3 regions of the Microlunatus ginsengisoli genome follow, and region 1 is predicted to be linked to each of the others. Evidence: predicted binding sites of a transcription regulator. Region 1 holds the regulator's gene; each other region holds the start of a gene.
The links. Region 1 encodes LexA, which represses DNA repair genes until DNA is damaged. Its sites were predicted from a motif close to TCGAACANNTGTTCGA; they were not measured.

Region 1 (6,529 bases):
CCGCTTCGGCATTGCGCCGTAGGCGGCCATCGCCAGCAGGGTGCGCGACGTCGGCAGGAAGGTGGTGATCAGGCTGGCTGCCGACGAGGCCAGCACGGCCAGGTAGAGGCCCAGGCTGAGTGGGAAGCCGAGGATCGGCTCGGCCAGGTTGCCGAAGACGTTGTCGGAGACGTCCTCGTTCTTCAGCCCGAGGCCGGTGGTGCCCATGCCGGCGTACATCTGCATGGCGATGGTGACGATCAGGTACGTCGCCAGAATCGACAGCACGCAGAGCAGGGCGGCCTTGCCGGGGGTGGTGTCGGAGTCCTTCGACTCCTCGTTCACCGTCAGCGCGGTGTCCCAGCCCCAGAACCCGAAGATCGATCCGGACAGGCCGAGGATGAACGCGGACAGGGTGAGCCCGGACGGTGAGAACCACGACCAGGAGAAGTCGGTGCCGGTGCCGGTGGTCTCGTGCTTGGCGATGGCGAAGACGGCGAAGATCAACAGCATGATCATCTGGAAGGACACCAGGATGATCTGCACCCGCTCGGTGGCGTCGATCCCGCGGTAGGCGACCCAGGTCGCGACCGCCAGGAAGGCGAGACAGGTGACGACGTTGACCGCCTTCACCGTCCACAGGTCGCTGATCGTCTCCGACTGCACGATGGCGCCGATGAACTGGTAGAGGAACTGGACCGCCACCCCGGCCAGGTTGGACAGCACGATGACGGTTGCGATCACCGCGGTCCAGCCGCCGATCCAGCCGATGTAAGGCCCGAACGCCTTCGAAGTCCAGGTGAAGGAGGTGCCGCTGTCCGGCATCACCTTGTTGAACTCTCGATAGGCGTACGCCGCGAAGAACATCGGCAGGAAGCCGGCGATGATCACCACCGGCGTCTTCTCCCCGACCGCGAGCGCGAGGATGCCGACGGTCGCGGTCAGGACGTACGCGGGAGCGACCGAGGAGATCCCTAGCAGGGTGCCGCCGAACAGGCCGACGGAATCGTGCTTCAAACCCTTGTCTGCCATCCCAACCCCCTTCTCGAGTTGAGTGGATGTGTGAGTGTGCGCAGCTACCCCAGTTGGATCATGGCGCGTCGTGCGTCGGGTGGCAATGCTCTCCGCCGGCCTTGCTGGTCGCGGGCGCGTCCAAGCTCGGATTGGCGTCGAAGAAGCCGAACGGCTTGAGCCAGAACGAGATGGTGTCGACCGGCATCATCGGCCAGTCCTCGACCCGGGTGATGTGGTGGATGCCGAAGACGTACCAGAGCACGACGTCGGTGCCCACCAGCGGCGCGTCGTCGGCGATCCACCGCGCGATGCCCTGCTGATGCGGCTCCGGGCCGCTGCCGACCCCGCCGTCGGACTGGGTCGGGTAGTCGCCCGCCGGCCAGCGCTCCCGATCGTCCTGGGCCGTCACCCACAGCGTGTGACCGATCACCGGCGCTCGCTGGATCACCGCCGACTCCGGGTCCAGCAGGCTCGGGATCGCCGCACCCGGGACGATCTTGTACGCGGTCGGCGTGCCGTGCCGGTTCTTCTTCTCCGCGTGCATCACCTTCCACGCGCGCTGGGTCTCCCAGTTGTAGTCGCGGGCGGCGGCGCTCTCGGACTCGATCGTGGTCGCCTGGGTGGTCATCGCCAGCCCGTACGGGTTCTCCGGTGAGATCGGCGGTGCCACCGAGTCGACCTCGACCACCGTGTTGTCCTCGCCGTCGATGTCGAGGTCGAGCTTGGCGATCAGGAAGTGCTGGTGGAACGGGGCGTACGTCCGGGTGTCCACGGTGGTGCCGTAGGGCGAGGAGTCGCCGTCGTTCTCCAGCGGCGTGGTGACCATCAGACCGGTGGCCCGGACCTCGCACTCGATGTTGCCGTCTTGGTAGAACCGCCAGTAGATCAGGTACTCGTAGTTGGCCACCGTGGCGTGCACCGAGACCACCATCCGGCGCATCCGGCGGACCTGGGCGCCGGTCTCGGCGTCGACGTGCTTCCACAGCACGGCGTTGTCCTCCTCGTGCAGGCAGATCGCCTGCGGGATGACCTCGGGCTGTCCCTTGGAGTCCGGGATCACCGCATCGACGTAGACGATCTCGCCCAGGCAGTCGCAGCCCAGCTCGAGCGATGTGGTCATGTAGCCCAAGCCCCACTCGCCGATGTCGTACGCGGTCCGCCGGTAGTGGTCGTAGCCGGGATCGCGGTAGGGCACCACCATCTCCGCGAAGCTCATCCGGTAGGCGACGTCGCGGGTCTGTCCGGTGATCGGGTCGTCGAAGGCGACCTGGTAGATGACCGGGCCCTCACGGAAGTTGAAGCCGAGCCGCATCGACCAGTTCTGCCAGCGCAGCTCGTTTCCGTCCAGGGTGAACGAAGCCCCGTCGGGCTGGGTGATCTCCAGCGGCTTGAGGTCGGTCCGCGGCGCGATGCCGGTGAGTTTCGGGTCGTATTCGGCCCGGACCTCCGGCAGGCCGTAGTCGTGATGGTCCTCGATCTCGAGCAGTTCGAGGGTGTTCATGTCGACGATGATCTTGAGACCGGAGATCGGATGGGCGTAGGGATTGCCCTCGGGAGTCTCCCGCATCCACAGGTCGCACCAGCCGAGCCGGCGGTCGCGCCACTGCTCCGGCATCACCGCCCGGCCGTAGGTCCAGACATCGAACAGCACCAGGGACAGGTCGGTGATGCCGCGGGCGGCGAGCGCTGCCTTCACCTCCTCGTTCTCGTGCAGGGCGTGATCGCAGTCGTGGTACTCGTCCACGGTGAAGTTGGGACACACGCCGGGGACGTGGGTCCAGGACACCACCGCATCGGCGACCAGGTCGACCACGGCCTCGTAGACGTCGTTGGTGGCCTTCTCCCAGAGCACCGACAGCGACCGGCGCGGCACCGCGTCGCCCGGCCGCCATGCCTTGACGTCGGCCTTGGACGGCTCGGCCAGCTCGATCGAGGCGAACCGCCAGGCATCCGACACCCCCTGGTCCCGGCGCAGGACGGCCGCGGTGGCGCGGTACTCGTCCTCCGAGAGCGGATCGAGCGGGTGTGCGGACATGGGCCTGCGCCTCCTCGGCTGTCGGGAGTCAAGAAGATCACTCTGTCAATCCCGCCAGCGCCGGTCAATGACCCGACAGGCTCAATCGTCATGCCCGCCGGGCTTGCCGGCGGCGCGCTCGACCCGGCCCTCAGCCGGCCATCGAGGCCGCCAGGTCGGCGCTGATCGAGTCGAAGGCGGAGACGGTGGAGAACAGCCGCCACGCGTCCTGCGGCGTCGGCCAGCTGGACAGCTTCGCCGCCACCACCCGGGCGGCCCGGTTGACGTAGATCATCTGGCCGTGGATGCCGAGGCAGAGCAGCACCGGCCGCGAGGCGTCGGGGATCCAGAACTGGTTGCGATAGAGCCCGCCCGGCATCCGGTTGTCCCCGGGGCTCTCGGCGAAGGCGCGGACCGAGTCCGGGCCGCCGGCGAAGCTGTCCTCGATCCACCACGGCGGCACCACGCCGGCGCCGGTCAAGGACGTACCGGACCTCAAGATCATCAGCCCGAACCGGGCGATGTCGCCGAGGGTGGCGGAGATGCCGCCGTCGTACATCCCGCTGCCCTCGGAGTCGACGCCGATGTTGGCGTCGAACTCGGCCCCGATCCGGGACCAGACCAGGTCGCTCGCCACCTGGGCGAACCGCATCCCGGTGGCGGCCTCGATCACCCAGCCGAGCACGTCGGTCTCACAGCTGCGGTAGTCGAACGCCTGGCCGTGCGGCCGCGCCTGGCGCAGCGACAGCAAGAAGTCACGAAGGCTGCCCGGGACGTCGGGCGAGAGCCGCGGCGCCCAGCCGAAGGCCTGTTCGAGCACCCGGACCTCCGCCCACGGGTCGAGGTATTCCTCGGAGAACTTGATCCCCGAGCGCATGTCGAGCAGGTTCCGCACGGTAGCGCCGGCGTAGCCGCGGTCGTGGAAGGCGGGAATGTAGTAGGTCACGGGCGCCTCGACGTCGACGACGCCCTGCGCGGCCAGCGCTCCGATCACGGTGCCGACCACCGACTTGGAGACCGACATCAGCAGGTGCAGGGTGCTGGGCTCCATTCCGTTCCGATAGCGCTCGACGAGCACCGCCGGGCCCTGCTGGGGATGGTCGTGGACGACCATCCAGCCGTCGGTGTCGGTGTTGGCGATGACGTAGTCGACGTCGGCGACGCGGCCGTCGTTGCAGAGCACGGCAAGCCGATCGGGGTCGTACGTCCGACTCGGGAGCCGCGGGGCGTGCCCCGCGCCACGCGCGATCGGCACGGTCGGAAAGATCTCCGCCATGTGCTGGAAGGTCCACTCCAGCTGTCCCGCGGTCTGCCAGTTGTCCAGCGTGACGGGGAATGGTGGACGACTTGCTCCCGAACCGATCACCGCGACGTTCCCTTCACAACCTGCCTTCACGAGGCGTCAGGCTACCTGCGGTTCGGCCGCCTGTCCGGCGGCCCGGCCCGAGTGGGACTCGCCCCGACACGCCGTCGAACAGATGTTTGAATCTGTCGGTTCCGGGGTCTATGGTTCGAACATGCCTGATCGCGAGGACGCCACGAGCACCGACACGCCGCCCGTCGGTTACCAGATCACCGACGAGAAGCCCGCACCCGCGCCCGCCCGCCGGCGCGGCCGACCGAAGGCTGCCGACGTTGTCGCCCAGCTCGCCGAGCTGGGCGGTGTGACGTCGCTGCCGGACGGCCCGACCGACGCCTATGGGCTGACGCCGCGACAGCGCCGGATCCTGGAGACGATCAAGGAGACGGTGGAGCGCCGTGGCTATCCGCCGAGCATTAGGGAGATGGGCGACGCGGTCGGCCTGGCCAGCTCCTCCAGCGTGGCGCACCAGCTGAAGATGCTCGAGCAGAAGGGCTTCCTGCGCCGCGATCCCAACCGGCCGCGGGCGCTGGAGGTGTTGCTGCCCGCCGCGGTCGATGCCCCCACGGTCCGCTCCGCGAGCGACGGCGGAGACGAGACCGGCTTCGGCGACAAGGCACCGCAGCCGGTGCTGGTGCCGGTGCTCGGCCGGATCGCGGCCGGTGGTCCGATCCTGGCCGAGGAGCGGGTCGAGGACGTCTTCGCCCTCCCCCATCAGCTGGTCGGCGACGGCACGCTGTTCCTGTTGGAGGTGCGCGGCGAGTCGATGATCGACGCCGCCATCTGCGACGGCGACTGGGTAGTCGTGCGGCAGCAGTCGACCGCGGACAACGGCGACATCGTGGCCGCGCTGCTCGACGACGAGGCGACGGTGAAGACCTTCAAGCGGGCCGACGGTCACGTCTGGCTGCTGCCACACAACCCGGCCTACTCCCCCATCGACGGCGACCACGCCTCCATCCTCGGCAAGGTGGTCGCGGTCCTCAGGAAGGTCTGATTCACAGCGCGCTGGGTTCCGCCGTCGCCATCTGGGTGCGGAAGCGGGCGACGGCGCGCAGCTTGTTGGCCACGTCCAGACCCGCGACCTTGTAGGCCTCGGAAAGCGTCGGGTAGTTGAAGACGGTGTCGACCAGGTAGTCGACGGTGCCGCCGCAGCCCATGATCGCCTGGCCGATGTGGACCAGTTCGGTGGCGTTGGTGCCGAAGACGTGCACGCCTAGGATCTCGCGGGTGTCGGAGTGCACGATCAGCTTCAGCATGCCGTAGGAATCGCCAGTGATCTGGCCGCGGGCCAGCTCGCGGTAGCGGGAGATGCCCACCTCGAACGGGATCGAGTCCGAGGTCAGCTCGGCCTCCGAGCGCCCACAGTACGAGATCTCCGGGATCGTGTAGATGCCGATCGGCTGCAGCCCGCGGAGCTCGTTCGCGGGCTCGCCGAAGGCGTGCGACGCAGCCAGCCGGCCCTGGTCCATCGAGGTCGCGGCCAGCGCGGGGAACCCGATCACGTCGCCCACCGCGTAGATGTGCTCGACCGTGGTGCGGTAGTGCTCGTCGACCGCCAGCCGGCCGCGGTTGTCGGCCGCCAGCCCGCCGAGGTCGAGGTTCAGCCCGCCGGTGTTTCCCTGCCGGCCCGCTGAGTGCATGACGACCTCGGCGGCGACCCGCTTGCCCGACGCGAGGGTGGTGATCGTGCCGCGCGGGCCACTCTCGACCGAGGCGACCGTCTCGCCGAACCGGAACGACATGGAGTGGTCGCGGAGGTGGAACTTCAGCGACTCGATGATCTCGGGATCACAGAAGTCCAGCATCTGGGGACGCTTCTCCACCAGCGTCACGCGGGTGCCGAGGGCGGCGAACATCGAGGCATACTCCACCCCGATGACGCCGGCGCCGACTACCACCATCGAGTCCGGCACCCGCTCCAGACTGAGGATCTGGTCGGAGTCGAGCACCCGGATCCCGTCGAAGTCGACGTTGGCCGGCCGGGCCGGCACCGTCCCGGTGGCGATGATGATCTTGTCGGCCGTGAGCGTCCGGTGGATCGAGGTGCCCTCGACGTCGACCGACAGGGTGTGCGGGTCGATGAAGCTGGCGAAGCCGGGCAGCAGCTCGATGTGGTTGCGCAGCAGCTGGGCGCGCACCACCTCGACCTCGCGGCCCAC
Region 2 (6,529 bases), on a different contig from region 1:
CGCAAGGGCGGCTCCCTGTCTTCGACCCCGGCCGACCTGCTCGCGGACGGCTGGAGCATCGTCGTCTACCCCGAAGGCACCCGGTCCGTGGACGGCGTGATGGGCCGGTTCCGGATGGGCGGGGCCTGGCTGGCCGTACACAATCAGGTGCCGGTGATCCCGGTCGGGCTGCGCGGGACGTACGCCGCCATGCCGCGCGGCCGCAGCTGGCCGGTCCCCGGGCGGCCGCGGGTGAGCGTCCGGTACGGGCCGCCGATCGTGCCCCGCCCCGACGAGACGCCGCGGGAGATGCAACCCAAGATCGTGAAGGCGGTCCGGGGGCTGGTGGCCGAGGACGAGGCGACCTGGTGGGAGGTCCAGCGGCACGGCGAGGACGCGGTGGCGAAGCCGCCGACCGCGCGCTGGGCGCGGATCTGGCAGCAGGCGGCCCCGCCGGTGGCGGGCGGTCGCAAGCCCGCGCCGCGGATCTGGCGGTCCTGAGCGGGTCGCCGGTGGGGGTCGGGGAGGTGCGGTGGGCGCCGCTGCAGGCGGACGACGCCGTGCGGGTCCGGGCGCTGCTGACCGCCTCGGAGCAGTTCGACCGGGCCGGGCCGCGGATCCTGCACGGCTGGCGACACCAATTGGCCCCGATCGGCGACGAGCAGACCGACACGCTGGCGGCCCGGACCGCCGACGGCAGGCTGGTGGCGCTCGGCTGGGTCTCCGCCCGACCGTATGACGACCCGCCGCGCCGGGTCTTCCTCGCCGGCACGGTGCACCCGGACTACCGTGGCCGCGGGCTGGGCCGGCGGGTGCTGGACTGGCAGCTCGACGCCGCCCGCCGCTGGCAGCGGGAGATCGGCGGCGACCCGATCACCGTCGTCGCCTCGACGGCTCCGCTGCCCGACGTGCACGCGCTGCTGAGCTGCACCGGCTTCGAGCGGGAACGAGTCTTCGCCGAGTTGAGCCTGCCGCTGCCGCGGGACGAAGGGCCCGGACCGAACCCGGCGATCGCCGGAGCGACGCTCGTCGCGTTCAGCGCGGATCGCGCCGAGGAGGTCCGGGTCGTGCTCAACACCGCCTTCGCCGAGCACTGGGGCACCCGGGTGCTGCAGACCGAGCCCTGGCAGGCGGTGCTCGGCAGCGAGACGTTCCGGCCGGCCTGGTCCCGGCTGGCCTTGGACGGCGAGGATCGCGTGGTCGGGTTCGTGCTGAACTCGGCTGCGCCACACCCGACGTACGGCCGGGTCGGCTGGACCGATCAGCTCGGCGTCCTGCCGCGGTGGCGCGGCCGGGGACTCGGTGCGGCGCTGATGCGGGACTCGCTGGACGTGTTCGAGGCCAAGGGTCTCGCCCTGGCGGGGCTGGGGCTGGACACCCAGAACCCGTTCGGCGCGCCCGCCCTCTATGCCTCGCTCGGCTACCGGCCGGGCTTCGATGTGCACCTGTTCACCCGGACCGAGCCCGCTCTGGCGCCGCCCGGGAGTCGGTAGGCTGGCGCGCATGTCGGGACATTCCAAGTGGGCGACCACCAAGCACAAGAAGGCCGTGATCGACGCCCGCCGCGGCAAGCTGTTCGCCAAGCTGATCAAGAACATCGAGGTCGCCGCGCGGGTCGGCGGCGGTGACCCGGCGGGGAACCCGACCCTCTACGACGCGATCCAGAAGGCCAAGAAGACCTCGGTCCCGAACGACAACATCGACCGCGCGGTCAAGCGCGGCTCCGGTGCCGAGGCCGGCGGTGCGGACTACGAGACGCTGATGTACGAGGCGTACGGCCCCGCGGGCATCGCGCTGCTGATCGAGTGCCTGACCGACAACCGGAACCGCTCGGCGTCCGACGTCCGGGTCGCCGTGACCCGCAACGGCGGCACCATGGCCGACGTCGGCTCGACGGCGCGGATGTTCTCGCGCAAGGGCGTGGTCACCGTGGCCAAGGAGCAGGCGGGCCGAACGCTGACCGAGGACGATCTGCTGGAGGCCACCCTGGACGCCGGCCCGGAGGAGGTCAGCGACCTCGGCGACAGCTTCGAGATCGTCTCCGACCCGAACGACACGGTCGCGGTCCGCAAGGCCGTCGAGGCCGCCGGGCTCGACTACGACTCGGCCGAGGTCTCGTTCGTGCCGGACTACACCCAAGACGTCGACGCGCCGACCGCTGAGAAGCTGTTCAAGATCATCGACGCGCTCGAGGACTCCGACGACGTGCAGAACGTGTACGCCAACTTCGACGCCAGCGACGACGTGCTGGAGGCCGTCGGCCGCTGAGTGCCCCTCGGGTCGGCAGGTCTCGGCTCGCCATCGGCTCGGGCCCCTCGCCTCCGCGTTATCGCCTCGGTTCGCATCGACTCCGCGTTATCGCCTCGGTTCGCATCGACTCCGCGTTATCGCCTCGGTTCGCATCGCCTCGGTGCATCTTCGCGCGGGTTCGAGCTTGTTCGCGCGTGAAGCTCGACACGCGAACAAGGGGTAACCCGAGCGAAGTCGGCTGCACGCGCGTCGGCTGCGCGCGGGTCGGGCTGCGCGCGCGTCGGGCCCCGAGCGGCGACTGCCGCGGGGCGGATCTGCTCGGGATCGAGGACCGCCCGGGCGGTCCGATCCGAACTCGACCGGGCAGAATCGACCCGATGACAACGATGAAACCGGTCAAGGCCGTGCACACCTGGTCGCTGTTCCGCACGATGGGTCGGTTCGTGGCGCCCGGATCCATGCCGATGGGCGGCCTGCCCGAGCGCCAGCACCCCGAGGAGGGCGGGCTTCCGCTGCTGGAGCTGCCCGCGGCACTGGCCGAACACGGCTATCGCAGCGCTCAGCTGTGCCACTTCTACCTACCGACGGTCGAGCCCGGCTACCTCGCCGAGTTGCGCGACGCGTTCGACCGGGCCGGCGTCCAGCTGGAGTGCTTCCTGATCGACGAGGGCGATCTCGCCCACCCTGATCCCGCCGTCTCGGCGGCTCAGCAGGACTGGATCGCCGGCTGGCTGGATGTGGCCGCGGCTCTGGGCGCACCACGGGCCCGGGTCGTCGCTGGCAAGCAGCCGCCGTCGCCGGGGGCCCTGGACACGAGCGCCCGGGGACTGAGCCGGCTCGCGGAGCGGCACACCGACGTACGGATCGTGACGGAGAACTGGCACGCCCTGCTGCCCGACGCCGCGTCCGTACTCGGGCTGCTGGACCGGACCGAGGGCCGGATCGGGTTCCTGGTCGACCTCGGCAACTGGTCCGGGCCGACCAAGTACGCGGAGCTGGCCGCGGTCGCCGGTCGGGCGGAGACCTGCCAGGCCAAGTGCCGGACCGAAGCGGACGACCGGCTGGACCTGGCGGACTACCGGTCATCGCTGGAGGTGCTGCGCGACGCGGGCTACGACGGCCCGCTCGCCCTGGTCTACGACGGTCCCGACTCCGACGAGTGGGCCAATCTGGAGGCCGAGTACGCGCTCGTCGACCAGGTCTTCGGCTGATCGTTCGACGGGCCACTCGGGCCGGGTGATGCGCGGACGAGCGCCGACCCGCCAGCGTTGGTCGCGGGCCGGCGCCGCCGGCGACGGAGGGGTACGTCAATGGTCGGTTCGAGACTCGAGCCCGTGCTCGGACGGCGTGTGCTCGGTCGGCGCGCGCTCGGACGGAGCAGCGCGGTCGGCCCGGTGATCGCGGTCGGGCTGCTGTGCGGCCTCGCGCTCGCCGGCTGCGGCGGGGGAGGCCCGGTGCCGACCGCCCGACCGTCGGCGAGCGGTTCCCACACCCTTGTCGTACCGACCCGCAGCCCGGCGATCCCGACGTCCCGCACGCCCGCCGTCCCCACCCGGAGCCCCGAGCCGCCGACGCGCAGCCCGGCGTCGCCGACCCGCTCCCCGGTCGAGCCGACCGGCGAGCCGGATTCCAGCGCGACCAGCTCGCGGCCACCGACGGAGTCGGAGCCCCAGCCGTCGCGGGCGACTACGGCCGCCTCGAAGACGGCGGCGAGTGCGAGTACGGCGAGGTCGGCACCGGCATCCTCGCCCGCGCCGCCGACCCGGTCGACCGCGTCCGAGGCGGCGCCTCAGCCGAGCGCGTCCGAGTCGAGCGAGCTCGCGGGACGCAGCACGGGCTCCGATGCCGCATCGCCCCCCGGCTCGGCGGAGTCGAGCCCGGTGTCGACGGCCACAGCGCCACCGCAGACGGCGACGCCCCCCCCGGCGACCGGTTCCGGCGGTGTGCCGGGCTGGGTCTGGCTGCTGATCGCGGCGCTGCTCGCGATGGCCGGCGTGATCGTCGCCCTGGTCCGCCGCACCCGCTCCGGGCGGCACGCGGGCTGAGCCGCCCCCGATCTCGAGGACGGGCCACGACGTGATGCCGGGAGGGAGGTGGCCCTGCGGTGCCGGGCGCGTGTCGGAGCGGGGCAGTGTCGGTGGGGCGATCTAGGGTTGCGAACATCTGTTCGGTTGATCGATGGAGGGGCCCAGGATGCGTGTGCTCGGCATCGACCCCGGCCTGACCCGGTGCGGGATCGGGGTGGTCGACGGGCGGCCGGGCCGGCCGCCGGACCTCGTCGGGGTCGACGTGATCCGCACGCCAACGGAGCTGGACACTGCGCGGCGGCTGCGGCGGCTCGAGGAGGAGCTCGACGGCTGGCTGGCCGAGCACCGGCCGGACACGGTCGCGGTCGAGCGGGTGTTCGCGCAGCACAACGTCCAGACTGTGATGGGCACCGCGCAGGCGGCCGGCGTGGCAATGCTCGTCGCCGCCCGACGCGGCATCCCGGTGGCGACGCATACCCCGAGCGAGGTCAAGGCCGCGATCACCGGCTCGGGTCGCGCGGACAAGGCGCAGGTGACCGCGATGGTGACCCGCATCCTGCGGCTGGCCGCACCGCCCCGGCCCGCCGACGCCGCGGACGCCTTGGCGCTGGCCATCTGCCAGGTCTGGCGGGGCGGCACCTCGGCCCGCTACGAGTCGGCGGGCGACAGCGCAGCCGAGGCGGCGCGCCGGCAGCGCAGCGCGCTGGCCCGAGCCCGCGCCCAGGCCGGCACCGGCCGGTCCGGCGCCTCCCCAACCGTCCCACCCGTCAACGTACGTCCCAGGAGAGTCTCGTGATCGCGCAGGTCAGCGGCACCGTCATCCAGCTCGGCCCGACCACGGCCGTGATCGAACTCGGCGGCCTCGGGGTGCTCGCCCTGGTCAGCCCGGACACCGCGGCGGACCTGCGGGTGGGTCAGCCGGCCACGCTCGCGACCAGCCTGGTGGTGCGGGAGGACTCGCTCACCCTCTACGGCTTCGCCTCGACCGACGAGCGGGAACTGTTCGAGCTGCTGCAGACCGCTACCGGGGTCGGGCCGAAGCTGGCTCAGGCCGCGCTGGCGGTGCTGAGACCCGACGAACTCCGCCAGGCCATCGCCACCGAGAACCTGCTGACCCTGATGAAGGTGCCCGGCGTCGGCCGCAAGGGGGCCCAGCGGCTGGTGATCGAGCTCAAGGACAAGATCAACGCCGTCGGCGCCGCTGGCCAGGCCGAGCTGCCGGCCACCGCCGCCAAGACAGGCGGTGGGTCGGCCTGGCGCGACCAGGTGAGCCAGGGGTTGCAGGGTCTCGGCTGGTCGGCCAAGGATGCGGACGCGGCGTGCGGCGAGGTCGAGCATCTGGTCCGCGACGACCCGGGTACGTCCGTTGCGAGCCTGATGAAGGCCGCCCTGCAGAGTCTGGCCCGGCCATGAGAAGCCACCCATGCGCGCTGGCCCTTCGACAGGCTCAGGGCACGTGCACTGGACAGGCTCAGGGCGCGTGCACTGGAGAGGCTCAGGGCGCGTGCACTGGAGAGGCTCAGGGCGCGCGCACTGGACAGGCTCAGGGGCACGTGCGCTGGACAGTCTCGGCGCACGTGCGCTCGACAGACTCGGGGCGCGTTCTGAGATGACCGGCGAACCCACGAGCGTCTCGGATCTCATCCGGCCGGACGCGGACCCGAACGAGAGAGCGGCGGAGTCTGCGCTGCGGCCCACCAGCCTGGCCGAGTTCGAGGGTCAGCCGCGGGTGAGCGACCAGCTGGGGCTGGTGCTGGAGGCCGCCCGGCATCGGGAGGCGACCGCCGACCACGTGCTGCTGTCCGGCCCCCCTGGTCTGGGCAAGACCACCCTGGCGATGATCATCGCGGCCGAGATGGCCGCGCCGATCCGGATCTCCAGCGGTCCCGCCATCCAGCACGCCGGTGACCTGGCGGCGATCCTGTCCGGGCTGGTCGAGGGCGAGGTCTTCTTCCTCGACGAGATCCACCGGATGTCGCGACCGGCGGAGGAGATGCTCTATCTGGCGATGGAGGACTTCCGGGTCGATGTGGTGGTCGGCAAGGGGCCCGGGGCGACCGCCATCCCGATCGAGATCCCGCCGTTCACCCTGGTCGGGGCCACCACCAGGGCCGGCCTGCTGCCGGGTCCGCTGCGGGACCGGTTCGGCTTCACCGCGCAGCTGGACTTCTACGACACCACTGCGCTGGAGCACATCCTGACCCGATCGGCGGGCCTGCTGGGCGCGCGGCTGCGCGCCGAGGGTGCCGCCGAGATCGCCCGCCGCTCCCGCG
Region 3 (6,529 bases), on a different contig from region 1:
CCACGACCGGTTCGCCCGGGTCTATCGGTCCGCCGGCGAGGCCGCTCGCCGGGTCGAGACCGAGGAGGCGCTGGAGTTCATCTCCAAGGTGTTCTGGTTCTCCCTGGAGTTCGGTGTGCTCCGGGAGAAGGGGGAGGTGCGCAGCTACGGCGCCGGCCTGCTGTCGTCCTACGGCGAGATCCAGCAGGTGGCCGACGCCGACCTGCGACCGCTCGACGTCGCGCGGATGGGTGTGCAGACCTACGACATCACCCACTATCAGCCGATCCTGTTCTGTGCCGAGGGATTCGGTGAGGTGGAGAACGTGGTGGGAGGCTTCTTCGACGAGGTCGACGACGATCTGGTGCAGCGGTTGGCGCACGCGGCGTCGACCCCGGCATAGGTCTCCGCACCGGGGACCGGGCTGGGACCGGCGACAGCGGGCGCCGCGACCGATAGCCTCCGGCTATGGTCGTCGCCGCCTTTGTCGCTCCCTATCTGCTCGAGGCCACCGCACGATTCGTGCTCTGCGCGGCCCGGATCCCCGGCGTACGACTGGGCGTGATCACCACCGAGCCGGTCGATCGGCTGTCGCCCGAGCTACGGGAGGCGCTGGCCGGGCACTGGCGGGTCGAGGACGCCCTCGATCCGCAACAGATCGCCGACGCCGTCCGCGGTCTGGCCGGGCAGCTCGGCGGCCCGGTCGAGCGGCTGATCGGCGCACTCGAGCAGCTGCAGGTGCCACTGGCCGAGGTGCGCGACGCGCTCGGCATTCCGGGGATGACCGCGGAGGTGGCACGAAACGTCCGGGACAAGTCGCGAATGAAGTCGGTGCTGCGAGCCGCCGGCGTGCCGTGTGCCCGCCACCAGCTGGTGTCACGGACCGAGGAAGCCACGAACTTCCTGGCCGAGGTCGGCCTGCCGCTGGTGGCCAAGCCGCCGGACGGTGCCGGTGCCAAGGCGACGTACCGGCTCGACACCGAGGCCGACTTCGCCTCCTGGCTCGGGGCCGCCCGCGCAAACCCGGCAGAGATCTGGCTGCTGGAGGAGTTCCTGACCGGACGCGAGCACACCTTCGACAGCGTGACCGTCGGCGGCGAGACGTTGTGGTCGTCGATCTCGGACTACCAGCCGCCGCCGCTAGAGGTGCTGCGCACGCCCTGGGTGCAGTGGACGGTGCTGCTGCCGCGAGACATCGGCGGTGCCGAGTACGACGCGATCAAGCAGATCGGCCCGGCGGCGCTGCGCGCTCTCGGGGTCGACACGGCCTTCACGCACATGGAGTGGTTCGAGCGGCCTGACGGTTCGGTCGCGGTGTCAGAGGTCGGCGCCCGCCCGCCGGGCGCCCAGCTGGCATCCATGATCGGCTTCAGCCACGGGGTCGACTTCTACACGCTGTGGGCCGAGCTGGTGCTGCTCGACCGGTTCGAGCCGCCGGATCGGATCTTCGCGACCGGCACCGCGTATCTGCGGGGAATGGGCCGTGGCGTGGTCCGGACCGTGCACGGCGTCGACGAGGTGCAACACGACATCGGTGAGCTGGTGGTGGACGCCCGGCTGCCGCGGCCTGGGCAACCCGCGTCGACGTCGTACGAGGGGGAGGGGTTCGTCACCGTCCGGCATACCGACACCGCCGTCGTCCGGCAGGCGCTGGACCGGATCATCACCGGACTCCGGGTCGAGCTCGAGGAGGTCTTGTGACGATGAGCGTCGGTATCCGAAGCGTCTGCGCGAATCGTCGGACCGGGAGGACCTCATGACCAATGTCGTGATGGTGTCGCCGGGCTTTCCGTTGGAGATGGCGTACTTCACCCGGGCGCTGGCGCGCACCGGCGTGTCGGTGATCGGGATCGGCGACCAGCCCGTCGAGGCGCTGCCGGCGGAGGCTCGTGATCATCTGGCGCACTACGAGCACGTCTCACTGGCCGACGAGGGCGCGGTGCTGGCTGCGCTGCACGGGCTGGCTCGGCACGCGAGCATTGATCAAGTCGAGTGCCTGTGGGAGCCGTACATGGTGCTTGCGGCCCGGATCAGAGAGTCCTTCGGCCTGCCCGGGATGACCGTCGAACAGACACTGCCGTTCCGGGACAAGGAGCTTATGAAGCAGGTGCTGGATGCGGCCGGCATCCGTACCCCGCGACATGCCAGCACCTCCACCGTGCAAGGAGTGTGGGAGGCGGCCGAACGGATCGGCTATCCGTTGATCATCAAGCCGATCGCCGGGGCCGGATCCGCCGACACGTTCCGGGTCGATTCGGCGGCCGAGCTGAGCGACGTGCTGCCGATGGTGCGACACGTCGACGTGCTCAGCGTCGAGGAGTTCATCGAGGCCGAGGAGTTCACCTACGACACCGTGTGCGGCGGTGGGGACGTCGTGTTCGAGAACATCTGCTGGTATCGACCCCGGCCCCTGCAGGCGCGCAGCCACGAGTGGATCAGCCCGATGACCGTCGCGCTGCGTGACATCGACAGTGATCGGCTGGCCGAGGGCCGGGCGATGGGACGGGCGGTCCTGCAGGCGTTGGGATTCCAGGCCGGCTTCACCCACATGGAGTGGTATCGCAAGGACGACGGCGAGGTGGTCTTCGGCGAGATCGGCGCGCGGCCCCCGGGCGCGCGGACCGTCGACGTGATGAACTACTCCACCGATGGCGACCTGTTCCGGACCTGGGCGGAGGCGGTCGTCGGCGCGACCCCCGAGCCGCTGGTGAAGGCGTACAACGCCGCGAGCATCTTCAAGCGGGCCGAGGGATCGGGCCACATCACCCGGATCGAGGGCCTGGACGGGCTGTTGGCGCGGTATCGCGACAACGTGTGCGTGCTCGACCTGTTGCCGGTCGGTGCGCACCGCCGCGACTGGCGGGCCACCCTGCTCTCCGACGGAATGATCATCGTCAGACACCCGGAGCTGGACGCGCTGATCGAGCTCGGCGACCGATTCGCCCGCGATCTCCGGATGCACGCCGGCTGAGCAATTGCGGGTCGGACAGCGATGGAATCCGCAGCGGAGCTCGAAATCCTGCCCGTCGGCCCGGATCACCTCAACCTCCTGGGACAGCTGTTCGAGGTCTTCCGATCCACGCGTCACTGTTGGTGCACGGCGTTCTGCTCGACGTCGTGGCAGTTCGCGGCGGGCTGGTACGGCGGCGGCAACCGGCGGAGATTCGAGAGCCTGGCCGTGACCCAGGACCAGCCGATGGGAGTAGTGGCCGTCCACGCCGGTCAGCCGGTCGGCTGGTGCGCCTGCGGGCCGCGGATCCGCTACGTCGCGGCGTTGAGCGGGCGGAGCCGGCTCATCGTCGACCGCCCGCGCGACGAGGACGAGGACACCTGGCTGATCCCCTGCACCATCGTACCCCCGGTCGCGCGCTCGGCCGGGCACCACATGTCGGCGTACGCGGTGCTCCCGATGCTGCGCGGGGCCGTCGAGCTCGCTCGCGACGCGGGAGCCGCGGCGATCGAGGCCTGGCCCTTGGCGAAGGGCGTCAGGAGGCCGTCGGACGCGCATGTGGGTCGTGAGGGGCTGTTCGAGCGCGTCGGCTTTCGGCGGGTGCAGCAGCCCACGCACGATCGCGTGATCATGCGTCTGGAGTGCTGAGCCTGTCGGAGCGTCACTCACGTCCCGACACACACAACCCTCGCCGATCTCCTGATCCAGAACTGTCACCCGTGTCCTGAGACATCACAGAAGTGATCGCGCGGTGGTCTTTGTTTCCGAACGTGTGTTCGACTAGAATGGCTGCATGGGAGTCGGGGGTGGGGTCGTCGATGCTGACGTGGCGTCGCCGCTGCGGCATGCCCTGGACGGGTTCTCGACCGCTCTGGATCATCTGGTGAAGCTGGTCGACGACGGCGCGTTGGTCGATCTCGACCCGGATGAGTTGGTCGGGTTCGCGCAGGAGGTGGAGGCGGTCCGGAACCGGGTCGCGTTGGTCGACCACGCCCTGATCGGGCACGCGGTGGAGGCGGATCTGCCGGCACGGTTGTGTCAGCGCTCGCTGGTGCGGGTGCTGGCCTCGGCATTGCGGATCTCGACTGGGGAGGCGGCCCGGCGGGTCCGGGCGGCCGAGCAGCTCGGGCCGCGGCTGTCGATGACGGGTGAACCACTCGGGCCGCGGCGGCCGGTGCTGGCCGCGGCGCAGCGTACGGGTGGGGTGACGCCGGAGCAGGTCGCGGTGATCGATACCGCGCTCCGCCAGGTCGACGGGGCCGGGTTCGACCCGGCCGACGTGGCCGCGGGTGAGCAGATCCTGGTGTCGGCCGCCGCCGATGTCGGGCCGGAGGATCTGCGCCGGCTGGCGGTCCGGGTGGTGGAGGCGATCGACCCGGACGGCACCGTGCCCAACGACGAGCACCACCAGACCCGGCGGTTCTTCCACCTCCGCGCCGTCAAGGACGGATCGTTCCGCGGCGAGTTCCGGCTCACCCCCGAGGTCGGGCAGAAACTCAAGACCGTCCTCGACTCCCTCGCCACCAGCCAACCGACCAGCATCTGCCTCACCGGCAGCCCAGCCGGCGGGGCCGGGCCGACCGGCGCCGACGGCTCGGCGACGGGCGCGGCGGGAGCCGACGGCTCGTCTGCAGGTGTGCCCGGCGCCGGTGCCGGCGGATTCGGGCAAGTCGACGGCGGGTCGGGGCGGCGTGAGGTGGAGCCGGACCCGCGGACCCGGCCGCAGCGGTTGCACGACGCCCTCGGACAGGTCTGCGATCGGCTGCTCCGATCCGGCACCCTGCCCGACACCGGCGGCATCCCGACCACGGTGCTGATCACCATCGACGCCGACGATCTCGCCACCCGGATCGGAAGCGGCCGGTTCACCGACGGAACCCCCGTCCCCGCCGACCAGGTGATCGAACTCGCCGACCAGGCCGGCATCGCCTGGTGCCTGCGAGGCTCCACCGGCGACATCCTCACCCTCGGCCGGTCCCGCCGGCTCGCCACACCCGCCCAAACCCTCGCCCTCTACGCCCGCGACGCCGGCTGCTCCTTCCCCGGCTGCGATGTCGACCCCCACTGGTGCGAACGGCACCACGTGATCCCCTGGACCGACGGCGGACCGACCGACCTGACCAACCTCACCCTGGTCTGCCGCTACCACCACCACAACTTCCAACGCCGCGGCTGGCACTGCCGGATCACCACCGACGGCCTCCCCGCCTGGACCCCACCAAAATGGATCGACCGTGCCCAACGCCCGATCATCCACCCCCGCATCGCCAGCAAGAACTGGACCACGACACCACCACTCCCCGACACCGAACCTCCCTGACCCCGAACCTCCCTGACCCGGCGCATCGGCGTGCGGTCCGAGCGTGCCGACAAGCCCGCCTCACCGGTCGGCCCCGGGGCAAGGGAGACGTGGATCCGCGGGTGACAGCCGAGGCGGCAGGGACGAAGCCTGCGCCGCCCCCGTCCGATGCGCCGAATCACCGGTTCGGTTCCCGGGCGACCGCCGGTGGGCGAGTCATCGGCGGCCGCACCGCCGGACGGGCGGAGCTGGATCGGGCGAGCCCGACGGTGGCCCAGCCCATCGCCAGCACCGCCACCGCGACCACCACCCAGCCGGCCGGCGACGTGTGCAGGCCCTCGCCGAAGATCAGCACCCCGCAGACGGCGGCGGAGATCGGAGTCATCACGGTGATCGCCGGTTGGGACGCTGACAGCGCCGCCGCCTGGAAGGCGACCTGCTGCAGTGCGACGCTCGCGACGGCCATCAGCAGCAGGGCATACAGCTCCCAGCTCGTCGCCACCGCTCGCAGCTGGACTCCACCGCTCGTGCCGATCGTCAGCACCGACTTCGACAACGCGGCCTGGATGCCGAACATGATCCCGGTGCCGAGACCCAGCAGCAGCGCGCGCCGCGTACCCCGAACGCGTCTACCCAGCAGGCACAGGGCCACGACGACGCCGAGCGCCGGACCGACGATGACGAGCCAGCTCGACCAGGGCTGGATCGGCTGCCCGTCCGACGGTCGTCCGATCAGCACGAAGGCCGCCAGGGCCGCGGTCAGGACGCCGGCGTGCACCCACTGGCCGGTCGTCATCGACCGGCCGGCGAACCGGGCCGCCAGCGGCAGCGCGAACAGCAGGCTGGTTACGCCCACCGGTTGGACCACCAGCAACGCACCGACCGAGAGTGCCCACGCCTGCAGCGCGACGGCAAGCACGCCCAGTCCATAGCCGAGCAACCATCGCGGCCGGGCGAGCATCGCCCTGAGCAGACCGAGACCGCGGTCGCCGACCGACGCCGCCTCCGACTGCTGCAACACCATGCCGACCGCGCCGACCAGCGCCGAGCCCACCGAGAGCAGGACGGCCAGCCAGGTCATCGCGGGCGGACTCTGTGCGGATCGGGGTTGCCCGCTCGAGCGGTGACCGGATCAGGCCGTCGCGTGCCGGTGCGCCCGCTCGGTGAACAGGGTCTCGGTCTGCTCCAGATCCATCCCCTTGGTCTCCGGGATCCGCCACAGGACGTACACGAACGACAGGGCGGCGAACAGGGCGTACATGGCATACGTCAGGGGCAGCGACCAGGCACTCATGGCCGGG

Region 2: the regulator LexA is predicted to act here: its motif matches at 4,385-4,400, upstream of ruvC (crossover junction endodeoxyribonuclease RuvC).
Region 3: the regulator LexA is predicted to act here: its motif matches at 3,694-3,709, upstream of ABD747_RS18970 (HNH endonuclease signature motif containing protein).

Annotation. Positions count from the first base shown of each region.
Region 1 covers NZ_BAABAB010000007.1:39,862-46,390, forward strand. Annotated here, with positions in the region: gene ABD747_RS05310 (APC family permease) at 1-1,011, opposite strand, end outside; gene ABD747_RS05315 (primary-amine oxidase) at 1,070-3,028, opposite strand; gene ABD747_RS05320 (serine hydrolase domain-containing protein) at 3,159-4,403, opposite strand; gene lexA (transcriptional repressor LexA) at 4,525-5,364, shown strand; gene sthA (Si-specific NAD(P)(+) transhydrogenase) at 5,366-6,529, opposite strand, start outside.
Region 2 covers NZ_BAABAB010000003.1:131,728-138,256, reverse strand. Annotated here, with positions in the region: gene ABD747_RS01925 (lysophospholipid acyltransferase family protein) at 1-480, shown strand, start outside; gene ABD747_RS01920 (GNAT family N-acetyltransferase) at 492-1,472, shown strand; gene ABD747_RS01915 (YebC/PmpR family DNA-binding transcriptional regulator) at 1,483-2,247, shown strand; gene ABD747_RS01910 (sugar phosphate isomerase/epimerase family protein) at 2,607-3,440, shown strand; gene ABD747_RS01905 (hypothetical protein) at 3,564-4,274, shown strand; gene ruvC (crossover junction endodeoxyribonuclease RuvC) at 4,423-5,052, shown strand; gene ruvA (Holliday junction branch migration protein RuvA) at 5,049-5,669, shown strand; gene ruvB (Holliday junction branch migration DNA helicase RuvB) at 5,866-6,529, shown strand, end outside.
Region 3 covers NZ_BAABAB010000028.1:109,109-115,637, reverse strand. Annotated here, with positions in the region: gene ABD747_RS18990 (phenylalanine 4-monooxygenase) at 1-382, shown strand, start outside; gene ABD747_RS18985 (hypothetical protein) at 448-1,680, shown strand; gene ABD747_RS18980 (ATP-grasp domain-containing protein) at 1,736-2,950, shown strand; gene ABD747_RS18975 (hypothetical protein) at 2,972-3,577, shown strand; gene ABD747_RS18970 (HNH endonuclease signature motif containing protein) at 3,723-5,249, shown strand; gene ABD747_RS18965 (DMT family transporter) at 5,407-6,309, opposite strand; gene ABD747_RS18960 (sugar porter family MFS transporter) at 6,361-6,529, opposite strand, start outside.